4 regions of the Kitasatospora dryopteridis genome follow, and region 1 is predicted to be linked to each of the others. Evidence: riboswitches for the same ligand, from Rfam matches in the RefSeq annotation. Region 1 holds a riboswitch; each other region holds the start of a gene.
What was found. A riboswitch is a leader RNA that binds a small molecule or an ion and turns the genes downstream of it on or off. The one in region 1 is predicted to bind cyclic di-AMP.
Positions count from the first base shown of each region.

Region 1 (5,655 bases):
GCCGAACCCGCAGAGCATGGCGGTGATCTCGCCGGCGTAGCCGTTGCCCCAGGTGTCGCGGCGCAGCACGTAGCCGATGGTGGCGGCGCGCTGCCCTTCGAGGCCGAGGACGGCGTTGCCGATCGGCAGCGCCTCCGGGCCGTCCTCACGGAGCGTCACGGCGAGGCGGTAGACGGTCCGCGGGTCCTTCTCGGCCTCTTCGAGGTAGAGCTCGATCTGGTCGGCGCACTCCTCCTCGTCGCGCGGTTCGAAGGGCAGGTAGCGGGCGGTCTCCGGGTCACCGAAGATCGCGTGCAGGGCCGCGGTGTCGTCCGGGGTGAGCCGGAACTCGCGGATCGCCAGGCGCGGTCCGGTCAGCCGGACCTGTCGCACCGTCCGGACCTGTTCGGGTGTCATGGCGGCCGACCCTACCCCGCCGCCCCGCGACGGGCCCGCCGTGCCGCACGCCGGTCGCCGCACCGGCTACGGTACGGGGCGTGGACGACGAAGACCTGCAGCTCATCCCCCGTACCTGCGCCGAGGAGCTGCTCGCCTGGGCGGATGCCGAGGGCCGCGCACCCGTCCCGGAGGAGGCCCTCCGGGAAGTGCTGACGCTGCTGGAACTGGGCGGCGCCCCGATGCACGACGGCCGGCCCGAGCTGGGCTCGGCCGTGCTGGAGCAGCTGCTGCACGAACGGCTCCACCTGTACGTGCAGCCGGCCGGCGACCCGGCGGTCTACGGGGAGGCGGTGCGGCTGCTGATCGACCGTCAGCGGGCGGCACGGCGGCTGAACGCGAAGCGGCAGGAGCGCCTGCACGCCGAGGCGGAGTGGCAGGGCGAGCTGCTGGGGACGCTGCTGCGGCGGCCGCAGCTGCTGACCTGGCCGCGGCTGTACACGCTGCTGCTGCGCGCCGACGGCGTGGACACCGGGGATGCGGCGGCGGTGCGGGCCTGGCTGGACGCCTTCCGCGCGCTGGAGCCGGACGGCCGGACGGCCGCGTACGAGGCCCTGGTGGAGACCGGTGCGCTGGACGCGATGACCGGTGCGGACGCCGCACTGGGCTGGGGCGAGGCGCACCTGCTGTCGATCGGCATGGCCACCGACGGGGCACGGCGGCTGCTGGAGTACGGGCTGATGCAGCGCAGCTACCGCAACCTGGCGGCGCTGACCGCGATGGGCGAGCCGATGCCGTTCGAGCTGCGGGGCGAGTTCGAGGACTTCGAGCAGGTCGTGGCGGACGTCGCGCTGTGGCTCTGCGGCGAGTGGACGGTGCCCGGGCTGCCGACCCTGCTGGTCGCGGAGTACCCGGACCTGGCCCCCGAGCCGGGCACCGAGGAACTGGAGGCGTACGCGGCGGCCCGGCAGACGCACGACGAGGAGTGAGCGAAGCCGGGGGCACGCGGGGGCACCTGAAGAATCAACCGCCCGCGTGCGTTCGGACCCTAGGGCTGGACGCCGTGGGAGCGGAGCCAGCCCAGCGGGTCGACGGGGGCTCCGCCGCCGGGGCGGACCTCCAGGTGGAGGCGGGGCGAGGTGACGCTGCCGGTGGCGCCGACCGCGCCGAGGACGGTGCCGCGCTCGACCGGGCCGTCGATGGTGGCGAGCCGGGCGAGGTGGCAGTACCAGATCTCGGTGCCGTCGGGCAGGGTCTGGACGATGCGGTAGCCGTACGAGCCGGCCCAGCCGGCCGAGGTGACGGTGCCCGGGCCGACCGCGGTGACCGGGGTGCCGGTGGCGGCCTCGAAGTCGAGGCCGGTGTGCAGGTGGGCCCAGTGCGAGCCGGACGGGCCGTACTGGGTGCCCAGGGTGTAGCCGGTGGTCGGCAGGGCGAGGGCGGTGGCCTCCACGGCGGCCTGCGCGGCGCGGCGGGCCTCGGCCTCCTGGGCGGCGGCGAGGCGGGCGGCCTCGTCGGCGGCGGTGCGGTGGTCGGCCTGCTGCTGGATGCGGGCGGCGAGGGCGAGGCCCGGGTCGGCGTCGGGTGCCTCGTCGGGGACGGAGACGGCGGGCTCGGCAGCGGCGGCCGGGCCGGCGGCGGCCGCGGTGAGGCCGGCGGCGCCGAAGGTGGCGGCCATGGTCGCGGTCACGCCGAGCAGCGGGCTGCCGCCCCTGGTCTGTCGGGGCAGCCGGTGGCGGGCCTGTTCGGCCTGCTCCCAGGGGTGGTCGAGGAGCTGGGTGGCTGCGGCGGTGGGGTCCGCCGAGTGCGTCGACGCCACGGGGCGCACTCCTTTCCTTCCCTCTCGCCGACCGGGTTAGCTGACGGGTTCGGAGCAGGAAGGTCTCCTACGGCTGGGCCACCGGCCCGGCCGATTCACCCCAAGGAAGGTGGTTCCCCGGCTCCCGGGCCCACCGGCGAAGGCAGACGCGGGATTGAGCGACACGCGCACGGTGCCGTGTCGGTACGGCGTTGCCGACCGCGCTGCGTTATCAAACGTTAATGCTATGCCCGCCCTGATTCCAAGCGCCTGAGCCAGTGGATTCGTCGGGACTACGGGCACGATGGGCGATTTGCCATGGATTGTCAGTTGGGTGGTGACTCAGGGTGATAAGCCATCGAAGCTGAGTATCCGTACTCATGCCGGCCTGCCGGCGCTCCGGGACGCTGCAGGCATGAGCGCACCCATGCAGCCCCGCACCACGGCCGCCTACTACGTGCAGGCCGTCCTGTCCTTCGCCCTCGCCACGGCCGCCCTCGCGATCGGGATCGCCTGCCTTCCGGTGGACGCCTGGGTGCGGGCCTTCCTGGCGGTCGCCCTGCTCTACGTCATCACCTCGGCGTTCACCCTGGCCAAGGTGGTCCGCGACCGCCAGGACGCGGGCGAGCTCGTCTCCCGGGTCGACCAGGCCAGGCTGGACAAGCTGCTGGCGGAGCACGACCCGTTCCGGGCGGACGGTCTCTGAGCCGCCCGCCCCGGTCAGCTGCCGGAGGCGGCGGCGCGGGCCCGCTTGGCGGCGAAGGTCTCGCCGCCGGCCGACCAGTTCTCGGCCGGGAGCTCCTCGATGGCGACCCAGATGTTCGACGGGTCCACCCCGGTGATCCGGGCGTACGTCGCGGTGAGCTCCCGGGCGATCTCCGCCCGCTGCTCCTCGGTACGGCCGGCCAGCTGCTTGACGTTGATGAAGGGCATGGCGCCTCGCTCTCTCGGTTCCCGCGGTCCGGCGGCACGCTACCGCAGGGCGGGGCCACACTTGACGGCTAAGGCTATTAGCCGTAGCTTTTTGGCTACAGGCAATCAGCCAGGCATTCAGCCACCAGGCCGAGGAGGCCCGCCGTGAACGACACCCGGAGCGCACTGAAGACCCGCCACCTGGACGTCCCGGGCGGCCGGCTGGCCTACGACGACACCGAGCAGGGCAGCGGCGTCCCGGTCGTCCTGCTCCCCGGCATGCTCGACCTGCGCGCCGCCTACCGGCACCTGCACCCGCTGCTGACCGCCGCCGGGCACCGGGTGGTCACCATGGACCTGCGCGGACTCGGGGAGTCCTCGACCGCCTGGGACGACTACTCGCCGACCGCGATCGCCGGCGACGTCCTCGCCCTGCTCGACCACCTCGGCATCCGCCGCGCCGTCCTGGTCGGCAGCTCGTACACCGGCGCCACCGTCGTCCGGGCCGCGGCCGACGCCCCGGAGCGGGTCGCCGGCATCGTCCTGATCGACGCGTTCTTCGAGAACTTCCCGCCCAACCTGCTGCAGAAGGCGATGGTCGGCCTGCTCGGCCCGGCCCTCACCTGGTTCCCCTCGCTGTGGGGCGCGGCGCAGAGGTTCTACTACCCGAACCGGCGCCCGGCCGACTTCGACGCGTACCGCGCCCGGCTGGTCGCCGCACTCAAGCAGCCCGGCCGCCGGCAGGCGGTGCGCGGGTACGTCCGCGGCGACTCCGCACCGACCGGCTGGGGCGCGGACGTCACCTGCCCGGCGCTGGTCGTCATGGGCGGCGCCGACCCGGACTTCCCCGACCCGGCCGCGCTCGCCGAGCGCCAGGCACAGGCCCTCCGGGGCCGTAAGGTGATCATCGAGGGCGGCGGCCACTACCCGATGGCCGGGTACCCGCAGGCCACCGCCGACGCCCTGCTGCCCTTCCTGGACGAAGTGAACGAGGTCGCCTGATGCCCAGGGCCGGACTGAACCCCGCCGCCGTCGTCGACCACGCGGTCGGACTCCTCGACGAGCAGGGCCCGGAGGCGCTGACCCTGGCCGCCGTGGCCGGCCGCGCCGGCGTCGCCACCCCCTCGCTCTACAAGCACGTCACCGGCGGACTCGCCGAACTGCGCCGCCTGGTGGCCGTCCGGGTCACCGACGAACTGACCGAACGGCTCTCCCGCGCGGTGCTCGGCCGCGGCGGGGACGAGGCCCTCGCCGCCCTGGTCGACGCCTACGTCGACTACGCGGTGCGCCACCCGAACCGCTACGCGGCGCTCCCGCAGGCCCCGCAGGACGATCCGGAGCTCACCGCGGCCGCCGGCCGGCTGGTCGAGGTGATCCTCGCGGTGCTGCAGGGCTACGGCCTGGCCGGATCGGAGCTGATCCACGCCACCAGGACGGTCCGCGCGACCGTCCACGGCTTCGCCTCGCTGGCCACCGCGGGCGGCTTCCGGCTCGCCGAGGACGTCGCGGTGTCCCGGCAGCGGCTGACCGGAGTGCTGGTCGAAGGCCTGCGGCACTGGCCGCGCTAGCCGTACTCGACTGCCCGTGGCCGGCCGGCCGTGACCTCGTGCCGCTGTGCGCGTTGTGCAGGGCATGAAGAAGCGCAGCATGCTCGCCTTTGCCTCCCTCGCCGTCGGCGTCGTCGCCTCGCTGACCGCCCCGAGCGCCCACGCCGACATGCCCCAGCAGCGCATCGGCGACGCCAAGGCCGTCACCGGCACCGAGCTGCCGGACACTGCCGCCGACGGGCAGGCGGCCACCGACGCCGACCTGCTGTAGGGACAGCAGGGCAGCCCCTCGGGGTGCCCTGGACTCCGATACCGACGGGCCCGCGCCGCACGGCGCGGGCCCCGGTGCTGTCCGGGCCCGGGGTTGACTCCGGGCCGGTCGGCGGCGGAAGGTTCGTGGAGCACCCCAGCCCCCGCACCAGGACCGCCGCCATGGACACCGTCACCGACCGACTCCGCAGCAACCTCACCGGCCAGCCGCTGCTGGCGACGCTGGGGGTGGAGATCGTCGAGCTGTCCCGCGGCCGGGTGGTGCTCGATCTGCCGGTCCGGCCCGAGGTCACCCAGCAGAACGGCTTCGTGCACGCCGGCGCGATCTCCACGCTCGCGGATGCGGCGGCCGGCGCCGCCGCGCTCTCCCTGATGCCCGAGGGCAAGGACGTGCTGAGCGTGGAGTTCAAGCTGAACCTGCTCAGCCCCGGGGTCGGCGAGCGGCTGCGGGCCACCGGGACGGTCGTCCGCAGCGGCCGCACCATCACCGTCGTCGGCGCCGAGATACGTTCGGTCAGCGGCGGAATTCCGGGCAAGGAAGTCGCGCTGCTGCAGGGCACGATGATCGCCGTCGAGCACACGCCGTGACCCCGCCCGCGGCGAACGGCACCGGCCCGGGAGGATCCCGGGACCGCCTTGTCGCCGAATCCGGACAGAACCGGCCGCCCCACGGGGTAGACCTCACAGCGGACGGCGAGAACCCGCCCCGCACCGGCGGCACCCGGCAGGAACACGGAGGACGTGGAGAGATGA
Region 1 is NZ_CP192749.1:4,341,484-4,347,138, reverse strand. Features, by position in the region: gene ACQ614_RS19855 (GNAT family N-acetyltransferase) at 1-396, opposite strand, end outside; gene ACQ614_RS19850 (hypothetical protein) at 477-1,364, shown strand; gene ACQ614_RS19845 (M23 family metallopeptidase) at 1,424-2,194, opposite strand; cyclic di-AMP (ydaO/yuaA leader) riboswitch at 2,205-2,365, opposite strand; gene ACQ614_RS19840 (YiaA/YiaB family inner membrane protein) at 2,589-2,879, shown strand; gene ACQ614_RS19835 (tautomerase family protein) at 2,894-3,106, opposite strand; gene ACQ614_RS19830 (alpha/beta fold hydrolase) at 3,251-4,087, shown strand; gene ACQ614_RS19825 (TetR/AcrR family transcriptional regulator) at 4,087-4,653, shown strand; gene ACQ614_RS19820 (hypothetical protein) at 4,718-4,903, shown strand; gene ACQ614_RS19815 (PaaI family thioesterase) at 5,029-5,490, shown strand; gene ACQ614_RS19810 (hypothetical protein) at 5,652-5,655, shown strand, end outside.

Region 2 (5,655 bases), 2.6 Mb from region 1:
TCGGCGCCGGCGACCAGCTGAAGCTGCTCGGCAACGACGTGATGCCCTTCTTCGACCAGGACGGCGTCCACGAGATCTACCGCGACTGGCGCAAGATCCTCGACGAGTACCCGGGCGAGCGGATCGGCGTCGCCGAGGCCTGGACCCCGACCGTCCAGCGCACCGCCAACTACGTCCGCCCCGACGAGCTGCACCAGGCCTTCAACTTCCAGTACCTGGGCACCTCCTGGGACGCCGCCGAGCTGCGCGGGGTCATCGACGTCTCGCTCGACTCGATGCGCCCGGTCGACGCCCCCACCACCTGGGTGCTCTCCAACCACGACGTCACCCGGCACGCCACCCGCTTCGCCAACGAGCCGGGCCAGGGCACCCAGATCCGCACCGCCGGCGACCGCGAGCTCGGCCTGCGCCGCGCCCGCGCCGCCAGCCTGCTGATGCTGGCGCTGCCCGGCTCCGCCTACGTCTACCAGGGCGAGGAGCTCGGCCTGCCGGACGTCACCGACCTGCCGGACGAGGTCCGCCAGGACCCGTCCTTCTTCCGGGCCTCCGGCCAGGACGGCTTCCGCGACGGCTGCCGGGTGCCGATCCCGTGGTCCGGCACCGAGGCCCCGTACGGCTTCGGCCCCAACGCCGGCGGCCCGAGCTGGCTGCCGCAGCCCGCCGAGTGGGCCGGGCTGAGCGTCGAGGTCCAGACCGGCGACCCGACCTCCACCCTGGAGCTCTACCGCTCCGCGCTGGCCGTCCGCCGCGCGCACCCCGCGCTCGGCGCCGGCACCGAGGTGACCTGGCTGGAGGCGCCCGAGGGCGTGCTGGCCTTCCGCCGGGACAGCGCGCAGGGCTCCTTCGTCTGCACCTCCAACACCACCGGTGCGCCGGTCCGGATCCCGGCTCCCGGACGTATCCTGCTGTCCTCCGCGGACACCGAGGCCGCGGACGGCGAGATTCTGCTGGCAGCGGACAGCACCGTATGGTGGGCGGTCTGAGATGGTTGCAATAGGCTCTGGGATCGTGACTACGGCGCGACTCTCGGACATCGCGGCGCAGGCGGGGGTCAGTGAAGCCACCGTCAGCCGCGTACTCAACGGCAAGGCGGGCGTCTCCGCGACCACCCGCCAGACCGTACTGGCCGCCCTCGACGTACTCGGGTACGAGAGGCCCACCCGGCTGCGGCAGCGCAGCGCGGGTCTGATCGGTCTGATCATCCCGGAGCTCAACAACCCGATCTTCCCGGCGCTCGCGCAGGTGATCGAGCAGGTGCTCAGCCGGCACGGCTACACGCCGGTCCTGTGCACCCAGACCCCCGGTGGCTCCACCGAGGACGAACTCGTGGAGCTGCTGGTGGAGCGGGGGGTGGCCGGCATCGTCTTCGTTTCCGGTCTGCACGCCGACACCACGGCCGACCACGAGCGGTACAACAAGCTGATCGGCCGCCAGGTGCCGTTCGTGATGATCAACGGCTACAGCGAGCGGATCGCCGCGCCGTTCATCTCGCCGGACGACCGGGCGGCGATGTGGATGGCCGTCCAGCACCTGGTCGAGCTCGGCCACACGAAGATCGGCCTCGCGATCGGGCAGCGGCGCTTCGTGCCGGTGCTCCGGAAGGTCGAGGGCTTCCGGGCGGCCGTGCAGGAACTCCTCGGGCTGACCGAGGAGGAGGCCGACGGCTGGGTCCACCACACGCTGTTCAGCGTGGAGGGCGGGCACGCCGCGGCCGGTGTGCTGCTCGACAAGGGCTGCACCGCGATCGTCTGCGGCAGCGACATGATGGCGCTCGGCGCGATCCGCGCGGCCCGGCAGCGCGGACTGTCCGTGCCGCAGGACGTCTCGGTGGTCGGGTTCGACGACTCGCCGCTGATAGCGTTCACCGAGCCGCCGCTGACCACCATCCGCCAGCCGGTGGAGGCCATGGCCACCGCCGCCGTCGACGCCCTCCTCGAGGAGGTCGGCGGAAACCCCGCGCAGCGCGCGGAGTTCATGTTCCAGCCGGAGCTCGTGATGCGCGGCTCCACCGGCGCCAGCGTGCGCTGACCCCCCGTCGAGCCCCACCGGGCAGCGGCACACCCGTACGGCCCCGGAGAGCCCTCTCTCCGGGGCCGCAGCCGTCTCTGGGGGGCCTTGTGGCAGCCACTGGGGCGCGGGCAGCCACCAGGGGCGCTGGGAGGTGCCCTCAGTGCCCCTGGTGGCTGCCTCCGGGGCCGTCAGGCGATCCCTCAGCCCTCTTCGACGGTGCGGTGCGGGCGGGCGGTGCGTTCGGCGTCGGCGGCGTCGCCGGTGCGGGCCTCGGTGCGCCGGCTGCGGGCCAGGTAGTCGCGGACGACGAGCTCGACCGCGTCCTGCGGGTTGCCCGCTCCGGCGGCCAGCATGACCTCGATCGCCAGATCGGCGTCCAGTGTGACGGTGACCTTCGCTGCCATGGCGGCTCCTCAACTCCGGGGGAGCGTCAGCCTATCCGGGCGGGAAAGCGGGAAGAGGCGGGCAGGCCGAAGCCCCGGAGCGGCGGAAGGCTGCTCCGGGGCATCGGTCGGGAGAGGGGCGCCCGGGCCGTGGGACCCGGTTACGGCTTCGGGCGCCTGGCCCCGGCGTACGGGACGCCGGGGCGGGGTGGATCAGACCCGGCCGGCGAAGTCCGGCGCCCAGTTGGCGATGGTCTGGACGCGCACACCGGCGCGCGGGTTGGCCGCCTCGACGTACTTGCCGTCGCCGATGTACATGGCGACGTGGTGCACGCCCGAGTTGGCGCCGTTGTTGGACCAGAACAGCAGGTCGCCCGGCTGCAGGTTGTCCAGCGAGACGCGGGTCGAGTAGTCGGCCTGGTCGGCGGCGACGCGCGGGACGGAGATGCCCGCGGCGCGCAGCGCGGCCTGGGTGAGGCCGGAGCAGTCCCAGCCGCCGTTGCCGGTGCCGCCGTAGATGTAGGCCTGGCCCACCTTGGAGAGCGCGAAGTTGACCGCGGCGGCCTTGGAGCCGGTGGCGGCCTTCGCGGCCGTGGTGGTGGTGCTCGCCTTGACCGCGGTGGCCGGGGCAGCCTGCGCCTTGGCCGGGGCGGCCTGGGCGGCCTGGGCGGTGGCGGCGGTGCCGAGCGACAGCTTCTGGCCCGGGTAGATGGAGTGCGGACCCTGCTTCAGGACCGACTTGTTGAGCTCGTAGAGCTTCTGCCAGCCGCCCTGGACGTGGTTGCGCTCGGCGATGGTCGACAGCCAGTCGCCGGCCCGGACGGTGTAGGTGCCGCCGTGGTTCCAGCGGTTCTGCTGCCAGGACTTCTTGCCCTGCCAGGCCTTGCCGTCCTGGGAGGTGCCGGCGGAGGCGGTGGAGCCGCTGCTCGCGGTGGTGGAGCCGGTGCTCGGCGCGGCCGGCTTGGCGGCCGTGCTGCTGCCGGTCGAGGCGGTGGTGGTGGAGGACGAGCCGCCGGGGTTGATCTCCGGGGCCGGGCCGCCCTTGGTCAGACCGGCCTTGACCGAGCAGACGGGCCAGGCGCCGGGGCCCTGGACGGCCAGGACCTTCTCGGCGATGGCGATCTGCTGGTCCTTGGTGGCGAGGTCGGCGCGGGCGGCGTAGGCGCCGCCACCGAAGGAGGACCAGGTGCTGTTGGTGAACTGGAGGCCACCGTAGAAGCCGTTGCCGGTGTTGATGTGCCAGTTGCCGGTGCTCTCGCACTGGGCGACCTTGTCCCAGGTGGCGACCGTGGCGGCGGAGGCGGTGCCGGCGGCGAGGGACGGGATCGACAGACCGATGCCGACGACGCCGGTGGTGGCGAGAATGCGGCGGCCGCGCTTGGAGTTGATGGACAGCATGAAGGAGCGTTCCTCTCCCACGCCTGCGAGGTGAGCTGTCGGATTCGGGCTGGAGTTGCCCGGCCGCCCGCGCGGAGGCAGCGGTCTTTCCGCTGTTTCCGCGCGCGCGGCTTCACCCCAAGCCGAGGAACGGCGCATGGCCGTTCCCGGGCGACTTACCTGGTTCCCCCGCCCCTGCCGAAGTGCGTTTCGCATTGCCAGTCGGACCGCCGGCAGGACTCGGCGTTCGGGCCAACTGGGTCCGTGTGACCACGAACGTGGGAGGACATTAGACAGAGTTAAGTTCAAACCGCAAACATGTGTGATGCCGATCACAGTCGATCTTGAATGAATTCATGATCGATTCTTCGGTGTGATTGTGATCGACTTCGGCCGCTTTTGCGCAAAACTCTTGGGCTGAAACGGGCTTGTTTATGCTTCAGGCGTCGGGCCCGGGCAGGGCCCCGGGGGGAGGGGTGGGCCGATCATGGAGCACGGTGACGGGATGCCCGAGGGGGCGCCGCGGCGGGTGGGCTCGCACCGCCGCCCCGGGCGCCGCCGACTGCTCGGCTGGATCGCCGCACCGGTCGCCGCCGCGGCGGTCGGCGGCGGGGAGTTGGCCCGCCGGGCGCTCGCCGCCCCGTCCGCCCCGCCGCCGGCCTCCGCGGCACCCTCCGCGGGCCCTGCAGGGGCTTCTGCCGGGCACACGCATGCCGCCCCGGCCCCGGCCGAGCCCTCGCCCTCCCCGGTCGATCTGACGGGCCGCCGCTGGTCGGACGCGGCCGGCTGGGGCGGCGCCGTACCCGGCCCGAAGAGCGCCGTGCGGATCTCCGACCGGGTGCTGCTGGACGCGGATGCCGCGGTCGGCTCGCTGCTCGTGGAGCCGGGGGGCTCGCTGGTCTTCGCCCCCGGGCGCAGCGTCGCGCTGGCCTCGGCGGGCAGTGTCGAGGTGCGCGGCACCCTGGTGCTGGCTCCCGCGGACGGCTCCGTGCATGCCCTGAGATTTCCCTCTGCGGACGAACGGTCCTTCCGGGGCGGCGGCATGACGATGGTGGAGGGGGACACCGGCCTCTGGGTCACCGGCTCCGGCTACCTGCGACTGGACGGCGCCGCCAAGACCGCGTGGGTGCGCGCCGCGGCCGCGCTGAAGGCCGGCGCCACCGAGCTGCAGCTGGCCGAGCCGCCGACCGGCTGGCAGCCCGGCGACGAGCTCGCCGTCACCCCGACCGGACCCCCCGACGAGGGCGACTTCTCCACCCGGTACGATCTGTGCACGATCAGACGGATCGACGGCCGCACCGTCACGCTGACCGCACCCCTGGCGCACGCCCACCCGCGCGTCGCGGTCGGCGGCGGCGTCACCGCGGGCGCCGAGGTGCTCAACCTGACCCGCAGCGTGCGGATCGAGGGCACCCCCCGCGGTCGTACCCACGTCCACCTGACCAGCTCCCGGCGGGCCGACGTCCGGCACGCCGCCCTCCGCTGGGTCGGCCCCCGCAAGGCGGGCAAGGAGACCTGGAACGGCACCCCGGTCACCGAGCCGGTCCTCGGCCGGTACGGGCTGCACTTCCACATGCTCGGCGACGCCTCCCGCGGCACCGCCGTCGAGGGCGTCGTCGTCCGCGACGCCGGCAGCCACGCCTTCGTCCCGCACGCCAGCCACGGCATCACCTTCCGCAGCTGCATCAGCCACGACACCTGGGAGGACGCCTACTGGTGGGACGGGCCGACGGACACCCGCACCCCGCAGGAGCCGTCCGACGACATCGCCTACGAGTCCTGCGTGGCCTCCCGCACCGTGTACGAGCCCGCCCCGCGCGGCTACCGGCTCACCGGCTTCTCGCTCGGGGCGGGCACCGGCGGCACCGCCCGCGACTGCGTGGCG
Region 2 is NZ_CP192749.1:1,714,957-1,720,611, reverse strand. Features, by position in the region: gene ACQ614_RS07840 (glycoside hydrolase family 13 protein) at 1-983, shown strand, start outside; gene ACQ614_RS07835 (LacI family DNA-binding transcriptional regulator) at 985-2,028, shown strand; gene ACQ614_RS07830 (hypothetical protein) at 2,211-2,414, opposite strand; gene ACQ614_RS07825 (transglycosylase family protein) at 2,607-3,791, opposite strand; cyclic di-AMP (ydaO/yuaA leader) riboswitch at 3,797-3,995, opposite strand; gene ACQ614_RS07820 (hypothetical protein) at 4,258-5,655, shown strand, end outside.
Region 2: another riboswitch for cyclic di-AMP. It lies ahead of ACQ614_RS07825 (transglycosylase family protein); the one in region 1 lies ahead of ACQ614_RS19845 (M23 family metallopeptidase).

Region 3 (5,655 bases), 2.0 Mb from region 1:
GACAACACCGAGCGCGGCGTGGTGCACAGCGCCCGCATCCGGATCGAGGAGTACACCTGGGACCGCATCCGGACCCCGGACAGCTCCGCCCGCTTCATCGGCTCCGAGGAGGTCGGCCACTCCTTCGTCCGCAACGGCCAGGAGGTACGCACCTCCGAGATCGTCTACGACGGCGAGTCCGTCCAGGTGATCTCCGGCCTCAAGGACCTGGTCGTGATGAACACGACCAACTCGGAGTTCTGGGGCTACATCAAGGACAAGTACACCACCCTCCAGGAGGCCTACGACCGGATCCTGGCCACCCAGGTGACGGCCCGTTGGAAGTACGGCTACACCGGTCGCGACAACGAGCCCCAGCCGAACTGGAACCGCTCGTACAACCACGTGAAGCGCCACATGCTGGAGGCCTTCGCCGAGACGTACTCCTACTCGCTGCAGCAGACCCTGCACGCGATGGGCACCCGGGTGCTCAACAACCGCGCCGAGGTGGACGAGGTCCGCCTGGAGCTCCCCAACAAGCACCACTTCCTCGTCGACCTGGAGCCCTTCGGCCTCAAGAACGAGAACGAGGTGTACTACGCCGCCGACCGGATGTACGGCCTGATCGAGGGCACCGTGCACCGCGAGGGCGTCGTCCCGGTCATCCCCGTCGCCTGACGGCCGGGCCGGCGCACCCGCCCACGGGCCGGACGGCCGCCGCGGGGCACCTGTGCCTCCCCGCGGCGCCCGCACCCCGTCCGGCCCGGCCCGCCCGGCCCGCCCCGTCCGGCGGCCCGGGCGCACCACCCGCCGCACCACCCGCCGCTCCGCCCGCGGCGCCCCCTCAGCCCTCGCCCCCATAGGAGTTCACACCATGGCAGTCCAGCCCCCACCCGCCGACCAGCGGATCGTGATCGAGAACGTCGCCGTCGCGACGGTGGACGCGAACGACACCGAGTACGCCCGCGGCCACGTGGTGATCCTCGGCAACCGGATCGAGTCGGTGGGCGACGGCCCGGCCCCGCAGTGGCTGGACAACGTGGTGCGCCGGATCAACGGCGAGGGGCACCTGGTCACCCCCGGCCTGGTCAACACCCACCACCACTTCTACCAGTGGATCACCCGCGGCCTCGCCCAGGACAACATCCTCTTCGACTGGCTGGTCGCCCTCTACCCGACCTGGGCCCGGATCGACGACAAGCTGGTGCACGCGGCCACCCAGGGATCGGCCGCCGCCCTGCTCAAGTCCGGCTGCACCACCGCCTCCGACCACCACTACGTCTTCCCGCAGGGCGGCGGCGACATCCTCGGCGCCTCCATCGAGGGCGTGCAGGAGCTCGGCCTGCGCTTCACCGCGCTGCGCGGCTCCATGGACCGCAGCAAGAAGGACGGCGGCCTGCCGCCGGACCACGCGGTGGAGAGGACCGAGGACATCCTGATCGCCTCCGAGGCCGCCGTCGACACCTGGCACGACGCCTCCTTCGGCTCGATGCTGCACGTGGCACTCGCGCCCTGCTCCCCCTTCTCGGTCTCCACCGAACTCCTCAAGGAGTCCGCCGTGCTGGCGCGGCGCAAGGGCGTCCGGCTGCACACCCACGGCTCGGAGACGGCCGAGGAGGAGCAGTTCTGCAAGGAGCTGTTCGGCATGGGCCCGACCGACTACTTCGAGTCCACCGGCTGGCTCGGCGAGGACGTGTGGATGGCGCACTGCGTCCACATGAACGACTCCGACATCGCCAAGTTCGCCGAGACCGGCACCGGTGTCGCTCACTGCCCGTCCTCCAACGCCCGCCTGGCGGCCGGCATCGCCCGCGTCCCGGACATGCTGAAGGCCGGCGTGCCGGTCGGCCTGGGCGTGGACGGCACCGCCTCCAACGAGTCCGGCGAGCTCGGCACCGAGCTGCGCAACGCCCTGCTGATCAACCGCCTGCACGGCCGGCCGGACGCCCTGACCGCCCGTCAGTCGCTGCGCCTGGGCACCATGGGCGGCGCCCGGGTGCTCGGCCGGCAGAACGAGATCGGCTCGATCGAGCCCGGCAAGCTCGCCGACCTGGCCCTGTGGAAGATCGACGGCATCATGCACTCCTCGATCGCCGACCCGGTGGCCGCGCTCACCCTGGGCGCCCTGCCGCCGCTCGCCGTGCTCTTCGTCAACGGCAACGCGGTCGTCGAGAAGGGCGTGCTGACCACCGTCGACGAGGACCGGATCGCGCTGGCCTGCGCCCGCGCCGCGAAGGAGCTCGCCTCCCGCGTCTGATCCCAGGACTCCGGGCCGCGCCAGGGACGGTGCGCCACCCGGACTCCGCGGCCCCGGCCGGCCCGCAGCGGGCCGGGGCCGGCCGGAGCACGGCCCCCGGACCCACGGCGAGGGTCCGGGGGCTGCGGCGTGCCCGGATGTGATGGACCTGACACTGGCTGTCCGGCGCCTTGCCCTCCGGGAAGACACTGCTAACCTGCTCGGACGCCCGCGCCATGCGGGCCCCGTCCCGGGACCGCCGAGTCCCGTCCGCCCGGTGACGGCAATGCGAGATGCGACACGGACGGGAGCGGGGGAACCAGGTAAGTCGCCCTGGCCCCGCTTGCATGCTCGCGGACGGCCAGGGCTCGGGGTGAAGCCGCCCTCCGGCGGCCGGGCCACCTGACGGCCCGAATCCGACAGCTCACCTCGCAGGCGTCGTCGAGGAACAACTCCATGCCTGTTTCCGCCATCGCCCTCAAGGTGGGCGCGGTCGCCGGGCTCGGCCTGCTGGCCGTCCCCTTCCTGGGCAGCGCCGAGGCCGCCAACGTGCCCGAGGTGACCCAGGACCGGCTCGCGCCGGTCGCCATCGCCGCGGACACCGCGGCAGCCGCCTCCCTGTCCGTCCACTCCTCCGCCTGCTTCACCGCCCGGAGAATCGGCGTCGCCGTCCGCGACGCCGCCGGCAACAAGCTGGACTTCCCCGGTACCGCCCGCAACGTGCAGATCTGCCCCGACGGGGTCACCGTCACCACCGCCGCCCGCACCCTGCCGGCCGGCGTCTACACCGCCTTCGGCACCTGGCAGGACGGCAACCGGCGCTGGCACAACCTCCCGGTGCAGACGCTGGACGTCCGCAGCACCGGCACCCCGGCGCCGGCCCCGAGCCCGACCACGGCCCCGGTCGCGCCGAGCACCTCCCCCACGGCGAGCGCCACCTCGGCGCCCGCCACGCCGTCCGCGGCCCCGACCACGTCGGCCCCCAGCTTCACCGCCTCCCCGTCGGCGAGCTCCTCCCCCACCTCGACGGCCGGCGCGCCGACCTGGTCGGACGACTTCGACGGCGTGAACGTGCCGCTCGGCAGCTGGAAGGGCTGCTCCAACGGCTCGTCCATCACCGCCAGCCACTGCACCGGGCTGCCGGCCGCGGTGGACAGCAAGTGGTGGGCCTACCCGGACGGCTGGAAGGACACCAGCAAGAACGGCACCTACGCCCCGTCGAAGACGATGTCCATCGCCAACGGCCAGATGAACCTCCACCTCAACCGGGACGCCTCCGGCACCTGGGTCTCCGCGCCGGTGCCCAAGCTCCCGTCCGCCGGCGGTGACGGCGTCCAGTACGGGCGCTTCGAGGTGACCTGGAAGGCCACCTCGGCCGCCGGCTACAAGATGGCGTGGCTGCTCTGGCCGGACGACGGCATCTGGCCGCAGCACGGCGAGATCGACTTCCCCGAGGGCGACCTGAACGGCAAGATCGGTGCGTTCATGCACCGCGCCGACGCCACCTCGGGCAGCGACCAGGACGCCTTCTCCACCGGCGTCCCGACGGCCGGCGCGTGGCACACCTCGGCGGTCGACTGGCAGAAGGACGGCGTGACCTTCTACCTGGACGGCAAGGTGATCGGGCGCTCCACCGCGCGCATCCCCGGCAACGCGATGCACTGGGTGCTGCAGTCCGAGACGGCCCTCGGCGGCACCGTGCCCGCCGTGGGCTCCTCGGCGGACATCGCCATCGACTCGGTCAAGTTCTGGAAGGCCGGCTGACCTTCCTCGTCCGCCTGACCGGCGCCCTCCCCCCGGGGGCGCCGGTCAGGCGGTGCGGCCGAGCGTGGCGAGGTAGCCCCGCCAGCCGCCGTGGCCGGTGATCTCCCGGTGCACCCCGCGCTCGAGTTCGCCTCGGCGCAGCACCATGGACAGGCACGGGGTGCCGTCCTCCAGGGCGATCACGCCGAGCTCCAACTCCGGCGGCTCGCCGGGCAGGACGGTGTCGCGCAGGTGCTCCAGCGGGACGTCGTACAGCTCGCCCTCGATCGCCGAGCCGCTGCCGGGGTCGGGCAGCAGCCCGGGGCAGACGTCCCGGACGGAGAAGAAGCGGTGGCCGGGCGCGGTGCGCACCGGGCCGACCAGGTACTCGGCGACCAGCGGGTGGAACGGTCCGCCGGTCATGGCCTGGCCGTTGAAGAAGATGAGCGCCATGGGGAAGTGCCTCCGAAAACAGGCGTTCCGTACGGCTCCCGGTGCCGGGGCGGCGGGAGCCGTACGGAACGGTGAAATGTGGCGGGCGAGTTCGACGACCTGGAGGGGCGGCGGGACACCCGCGGGCGGATAGGTTGGGGTCAGTCGAGCAGGGGCAGCGCGGGCAGGGTGAGGAAGTCGACGAACTCCTCGGCCAGGGCGACCTGTTCGAAGAGCCTGGCGGCCTCGGCCCAGCGGCCCGCGGCGTAGGCGTCCGCGCCGAGTTCGGTGCGGAGCTCGGCGAGCTCCTCGGCCACGAGCCGGCGGACGAGCTCCGCGGTGGCCTTCTCACCGGTGTCGGAGAGCACGACGCCGTTGTTGATCCACTGCCAGATCTGCGAGCGGGAGATCTCGGCGGTGGCGGCGTCCTCCATCATGTTGAAGATGGCGACGGCGCCGAGGCCGCGCAGCCAGGCCTCGATGTAGCGGACGCCGACCTGGACGGCGTTGTGCAGGCCCGCACGGGTGCAGTGGCCGCCGGCGCCGGCGATGTCGAGCAGCTGGTCGGGGGTGACGGGCTCGGCGGGCGGCGGCGCGTCCTTCTGGTGCGGGCGGTCGCCGAGCACGGCGTCGAAGCTGGCGCGGGCCACCGGGACGAGGTCCGGGTGGGCGACCCAGGAGCCGTCGAAGCCGCCGGCCGCCTCGCGGTCCTTGTCGGCCTTGACCTTCTCGAAGGCGGCCGCGTTGACCTCCGGGTCCCTGCGGGAGGGGATGAACGCGGCCATGCCGCCGATCGCGTGGGCGCCGCGGCGGTGGCAGGTCTGCACCAGCAGGCGGGTGTAGGCGGCCATGAACGGCGAGGCCATGGTGACGCTGTTGCGGTCCGGCAGGATGTAGTGCTCGCCGGCGTCGCGGAAGTTCTTGACGATGGAGAAGAGGTAGTCCCAGCGGCCCGCGTTGAGGCCGGCCGCGTGGTCGCGCAGCTCGTAGAGGATCTCGTCCATCTCGAAGGCCGCGGTGATGGTCTCGATCAGCACGGTGGCGCGGATCGTGCCGTGCGGGATGCCGAGCTCGGCCTGCGCGTGGGTGAAGACGTCGTTCCACAGCCGCGCCTCGAGGTGGCTCTCGGTCTTCGGCAGGTAGAAGTACGGGCCGGAGTTCGGGTCGCCGGTGCCGCGGGCGAGCAGGCGGGCGGCGTTGTGGAAGAAGTAGAGGCCGAAGTCGAGCAGGCCGCCGGCGACCGGGGTGCCGTCGACCAGCAGGTG
Region 3 is NZ_CP192749.1:6,369,945-6,375,599, reverse strand. Features, by position in the region: gene pucL (factor-independent urate hydroxylase) at 1-657, shown strand, start outside; gene ACQ614_RS28710 (8-oxoguanine deaminase) at 854-2,236, shown strand; cyclic di-AMP (ydaO/yuaA leader) riboswitch at 2,493-2,668, shown strand; gene ACQ614_RS28705 (family 16 glycosylhydrolase) at 2,672-3,979, shown strand; gene ACQ614_RS28700 (allophanate hydrolase-related protein) at 4,025-4,411, opposite strand; gene aceB (malate synthase A) at 4,552-5,655, opposite strand, start outside.
Region 3: another riboswitch for cyclic di-AMP. It lies ahead of ACQ614_RS28705 (family 16 glycosylhydrolase); the one in region 1 lies ahead of ACQ614_RS19845 (M23 family metallopeptidase).

Region 4 (5,655 bases), 360 kb from region 1:
CTTGGCGCGGTTGCGGAGGACGCGCTCGCCGGCGGCCTCCACCTCCTCCGCGGAGACGCAGGGGCCCTTGGCCCACCAGTCCTCCAGCATGCCGAGCGCCTCGTCGCCGAGCGGGTTGACGCCCGGTCCGGCGGCCAGCGAGTGGCCGACCAGGACGTGCAGGCACTTCACCCGGTCCGGCATGCCGCCGGCGCTCGGGAAGCCCTCCAGCACCTCGATGGCGTCGCGGCGGGCGATGTAGTCCTCGTGGGCCGCGCGGTAGGCGGCGGCGAGCTCCGGATCCTCGGCGAGCCGGGCGCTCTGATCCTTCATCACACCGTCGGCCTCCAGGGTGCCGATCAGCGAGGCGGCCTTGGGGCAGGTCAGGTAGTAGAGCGTGGGGAACGGCGTGCCGTCGGGCAGCCGGGGGGCCGTCTCGACCACGTCGGGGTTGCCGCAGGGGCAGCGGTGGGCCACGCCGCGCAGCCCTCGCGGGACCCGGCCGAGCTGGGCGGCGATGGCGGCGACGTCGGCGTCCGGCACGGCGGGGCCGGAGGGGGTGCCGGGGTGCTGTTCAGAAGTCATGGGGTGCTGTCTTCGTGAGGGGCGGTGGTCGAGTCGGCCAGGTCGACCGAGTCGAGGACGGTGGTGTACCAGGGCTTGGCGGCCCTGACCGGGCCGGTGGGCAGGGCGTCGGCGGAGGCCGGCCCGGCGGTGGCCGACGGGTCGACCGAGACGAACGGGGTCTCACCGGGCATCGCGAAGTGCAGCCGCTCGCGGGCCTGCGCCTTCACGTACTCCGGGTCCTGCCAGCGGGCCTTCGCCCGGCGGAGTTCGTCGACCTGCTGCCGGGCGTGCTCCGCCCTCGCCCGCTGGTCGGCGATCTCCGAGCGCTGCGTCAGGAACTGCCTTGCGGGGTAGGCGAGTATCGCCACCAGCGAGCACAGGACGAGCACGAGCACGGTCGCGCGGCTGGTGAAGCGCGGTCGCCCCGCCAGTCCCGGGATCTTCCACATCGCTCGTACCCCTCCTGCTCACGCCGGTGCCCCGGCCCCCACCCTACGGGGTGGTTGCCGGGGCACCGGTCCAGCGGCCGTGTGTCAGCCGCGGGGTGTCAGCCTTCGAACTTGAACCGCGGGAACGCGCCGCGGCCCGCGTACTCGGCGGCGTCGTCGAGGATCTCCTCGATGCGCAGCAGCTGGTTGTACTTGGCGACGCGCTCGGAGCGGGCCGGGGCGCCGGTCTTGATCTGGCCGCAGTTGGTGGCGACGGCGAGGTCGGCGATGGTGACGTCCTCGGTCTCGCCGGAGCGGTGCGACATCATGCAGCGGTAGCCGTTGCGCTGGGCCAGCTCGACGGCGTCCAGGGTCTCGGTGAGCGAGCCGATCTGGTTGACCTTCACCAGCAGCGCGTTGGCGGTGCCGGTCTCGATGCCGCGGCGCAGGCGCTCCGGGTTGGTGACGAACAGGTCGTCGCCGACCAGCTGGACCTTGTCGCCCAGCTTGTCGGTCATGGCCTTCCAGCCGTCCCAGTCCGACTCGTCCAGCGGGTCCTCGATGGAGACCAGCGGGTACGCGGCGACCAGCTCGGCGTAGTAGTCGATGAGCTCGGCGGAGGAGATCGCCTTGCCCTCGAAGGTGTAGGCGCCGTCGTTGTGGAACTCGGAGGACGCGACGTCCAGGGCGAGCGCGACGTCCTTGCCCGGGGTGTAACCGGCCTTCTTGATGGCCTCGACGATCAGGTCGAGGGCCTCGCGGTTGGAGTCCAGGTTCGGCGCGAAGCCGCCCTCGTCGCCGAGGCCGGTGGACAGGCCGCGCTCCTTCAGCACGCCCTTGAGGGTGTGGTAGACCTCGACGCCCCAGCGGACGGCCTCGGAGAAGGACTCCGCGCCGATCGGGGCGATCATGAACTCCTGGATGTCGACGTTGGAGTCCGCGTGCGAGCCGCCGTTGAGGATGTTCATCATCGGCACCGGCAGGACGTGCGCGTTGGGGCCGCCCAGGTAGCGGAACAGCGGCAGGTCGCTGGCCTCGGAGGCGGCGTGCGCCACGGCGAGGGAGACGCCGAGGATGGCGTTGGCGCCGAGCGAGGACTTGTCGGGGGTGGCGTCCAGGTCGAGCATGGCCTGGTCGATCAGGCGCTGCTCGGTGGCGTCGTAGCCGACCAGCTCCGGGCCGATCTGCTCGATGACGGCGAGGACGGCCTTCTCCACGCCCTTGCCGAAGTAGCGGTTCTTGTCGCCGTCGCGAAGCTCCAGGGCCTCGAAGGCACCGGTGGAGGCACCGGACGGGACAGCGGCACGACCGGTGCTGCCGTCGTCGAGGCCGACCTCGACCTCGACCGTGGGGTTACCGCGGGAGTCGAGGATTTCGCGGGCTACGACGACATCAATGGACGGCACGAGGCATCTCCTAGCGGAAGCGGATGAGGGTCGTTACGACCAGAGCCTAACCGCACGGGCCCACGGGGCCACGCCGCGCATGGCCCTGTCTCACCGTGTGACCTGGCTACTCGCCGGTAGTTCACCTGAAGGACCACAAAACCGGCCGTCCGCCCCCGGGTGCCGCCCCGCGGGCGGACGGGCCGTTCGTACAGTGCCGGTCCGTCAGTCCAGCTGCAGCTGCTGGCCGGGCAGGATCAGGTCGGGGTCGGCGCCGACGACCTCCCTGTTGTTCGCGTACAGCTGCTCCCAGCCGCCGGCCTGGCCGCGGTCGGCGGCGATGCCGGAGAGCGTGTCGCCGGGCTGCACGGTGTACGTCGCGCGGCCGACCGCGGGGACGGGGACGGCCTGGAGCGTCCGCCCGGAGTCCTCCGCCGCGGCGTCCCCGTCGTCGCCGCCGGCCGGCCCGGCCGGGGTCGGCGGCAGGTACCGCTCGTAGATCTCGCGGTGCGCCGTCCAGTACCAGCGGTCGTCCTTCTGGTACCAGTACACGCCGCCGGACGCGTCCCACCCGCCGTGGCCGGGGAACCGCGGCGAGCCCGAGCGCTGCCCGCTGCCGGACTGCCCGCTACCGGACTGGGCGGTGCCGGACTGGGCGGTGCCGGCCGCCCCGGTACTCGAGGCGGAGGCGCGGGTCAGGCCGGCGCGTTTGGAACAGACCGGCCACGCATTGGGCCCCTGGGAGGCCAGCACCTTCTCGGCGACGGCGATCTGCTGGCTCTTGCTCGCCTGGTGGGCGAGCGGCGCGTACCGGGCGCCGCCGAACCCCTTCCAGGTGCGTGCGCTGAACTGCAGCCCGCCGTAGTAGCCGTTGCCGGTGTTGATCTTCCAGTTCCCGCCGCTCTCGCACTGGGCGACCTTGTCCCAGATCGAGACGGGGGCGGCATGCGCGCCCGCCGCGGTGAGCAGCGGCATGGCGAGGCCGACACCGGCGACACCCGCGACGGCGACCGCCTTCTCGGCGGAGGTCCTGCGGCGGTGGCGGCCAGGTCCGGTGAAGAGCATGGGTTGTCCCTCTCCGAACGCCTGCGAGGTGAGCTGTCGGGTTCGGACCGGGAGGCTTGGCCCGGCCGCGGCCGCAGGAGGGGTCCTGCTGACGCGGCTTCACCCCTAGCCGTGGGGACGGCGACGAACGTGGTTCCCCCGCCCCTGTCCTTCGTCTTCGGTCGTCAGGCCCGGGATGCGGCGGACAGGATTCGGCGTTTCCGCAGCCGGGGTCCGCTGCTGCGGACTGATCCGGAGAGTAGGCAGAGCCGACGACCGATCACAAGCTCATATCGCTCATATCACGCAAGAATTACGGCGAACTGATTATCGCCCACGAACGATACTGGTTTGTCCTGATTGATGAGTGTTCAGTCCCGGTCTCCCGGCGGCGACACGACACACCGTCAGGCGGTGTCGTCCCGCCCGGGCGGCGGTGGAACGTCCGCCTTCGGGGTGAAGGCGACCGGCAGCTCGCGCAGCCCCCGCATGATGAGGCCGCCGCGCCAGCGCAGGTCGGCCGGGTCGGCGGCCAGCGCGAGGTCGGGCAGCCTGGTCAGCAGCGTCGCCAGCGCCGCCCGGCCCTCCAGCCGGGCCAACGGCGCACCGATGCAGTAGTGGATGCCGTGGCCGAAGCCCAGGTGCGGGTTGTCGGTGCGGGCGAGGTCCAGGGTGTTCTCGTCGGCGAACCTGGCCGGGTCGCGGTCGGCCGCCGCCAGCACGACCAGCACCGGGTCGCCGACCGGGATCTCCACCCCGCCGATCGCCAGCGGCCGGGTCGCGAACCGCCAGGTGGCCAGCTCCACCGGCCCGTCGTAGCGGAGCAGCTCCTCGATCCCGGTCTCCAGCAGGCCGCTCTCGCCGCGGGCCAGCGACTCCTGGAGCAGCGCCCGCTGGCCGGGGTTGCGCAGCAGCGCGTACAGGCCGTTGCCGATCAGGTTGACGGTGGTCTCGAAGCCGGCGAACAGCAGGATGAAGGCCATCGCCGCGGCCTCGTTCTCGGTCAGGTGCTCGCCGTGGTCGCTGGCCCTGATCAGCCCGGAGATCAGGTCGTCGCCGGGGTCGGCCCGCTTGCGGTGGATCAGCTCCGCTAGGTAGCCGCGCATCCGCTTCACGGCCCGGCCGACGCCGCCGCGCTGCCCTCCGTGGTGTCGGATCATCATTCCGGCCCAGTCCCGGAAGTCGTCCTGGTCCTCGGGCGGCACGCCCAGCAGGTCGCAGATCGCGTAGATCGGCAGCGGGAAGGCGAACTCGTGGATCAGGTCGGCGGTGCCGCGCCCGGCGAAGGAGTCGATCAGCCGGTCGGTGAGCTGCTGCACCCGCGGCTCGAACTCCGCGACCCGCCGCGGGGTGAACGCCTTGGACACCAGCCGGCGCAGCCGGGTGTGGTCCGGCGGGTCGATGTTCAGCAGGTGCGTCATCAGGTCGGCCTGCCGCTCACCCGGGATGCCGACCCGGCCGGAGCGGTGCGCCTGCTCGCTGTGGTGCACCGGGTTCTTCGACAGCCTGCTGTCCGCGAGGGCCTGCCGGGCGTCCGCGTACCGGGTCACCAGCCAGGCCTCCACTCCGCTGGGCAGCGTGGTGCGGTGCACCGGCGCGTGCTCGCGCAGCCAGGCGTAGGCGGGGTACGGGTCGGCGGCGAACTCCCAGGTGAAGAGTTCGGGCTGGTCGGTTCGGGACGTCTCCGGCATGCCCCGACGGTATCCGCTGGACGGCGGCCCGCCCGACGCCAGGCACCGTCCGCCGTGCACCCGTGGGACACGCCCCGGACCGTCCGCCCGGACGGGCGTGAGTCTGGTCACCTGGGGGGTAATCCCTGTTGCGGAGGGTCGCGGGGTGCCTACGATCCTCCGATAACCGATGACGGGCGGCCGTGCGGTGCCGTCCACGGGGAAGCGTGCTCAGAGAGGAGCAGGCCGTGCGAGTAGCCGGGGCAGTGGTGGTCATCGCCGTACTCAGCGGGGGCGAGGGGGCGGACCTCGCCCGCCGCTTCGCCGCCGCAGGGGCCGCGGGCATGCTCGTCGCCGACCTGCGCCCCGGCGTGGCGGAGGACCTGGCCACCGAGCTCGACCGCCCGGGCTGCCCGGTGGTCGGCGTCAGCGGCGACGCCCACCAGCCGAGCGACATCGCCGCCCTGGTGGAGACCGCCACCAAGCACCTCGGCCCGATCGACCTCTTCGCGGTCGCCGGCCCGCACGGCGAGCGGATCGTCTCCTTCGCCGACCTGCCCGACAGCCTCGCCCCGCTCGCCG
Region 4 is NZ_CP192749.1:4,699,132-4,704,786, reverse strand. Features, by position in the region: gene ACQ614_RS21440 (DUF501 domain-containing protein) at 1-564, opposite strand, end outside; gene ACQ614_RS21435 (FtsB family cell division protein) at 561-995, opposite strand; gene eno (phosphopyruvate hydratase) at 1,094-2,380, opposite strand; gene ACQ614_RS21425 (transglycosylase family protein) at 2,585-3,424, opposite strand; cyclic di-AMP (ydaO/yuaA leader) riboswitch at 3,429-3,617, opposite strand; gene ACQ614_RS21420 (cytochrome P450 family protein) at 3,811-5,094, opposite strand; gene ACQ614_RS21415 (SDR family NAD(P)-dependent oxidoreductase) at 5,322-5,655, shown strand, end outside.
Region 4: another riboswitch for cyclic di-AMP. It lies ahead of ACQ614_RS21425 (transglycosylase family protein); the one in region 1 lies ahead of ACQ614_RS19845 (M23 family metallopeptidase).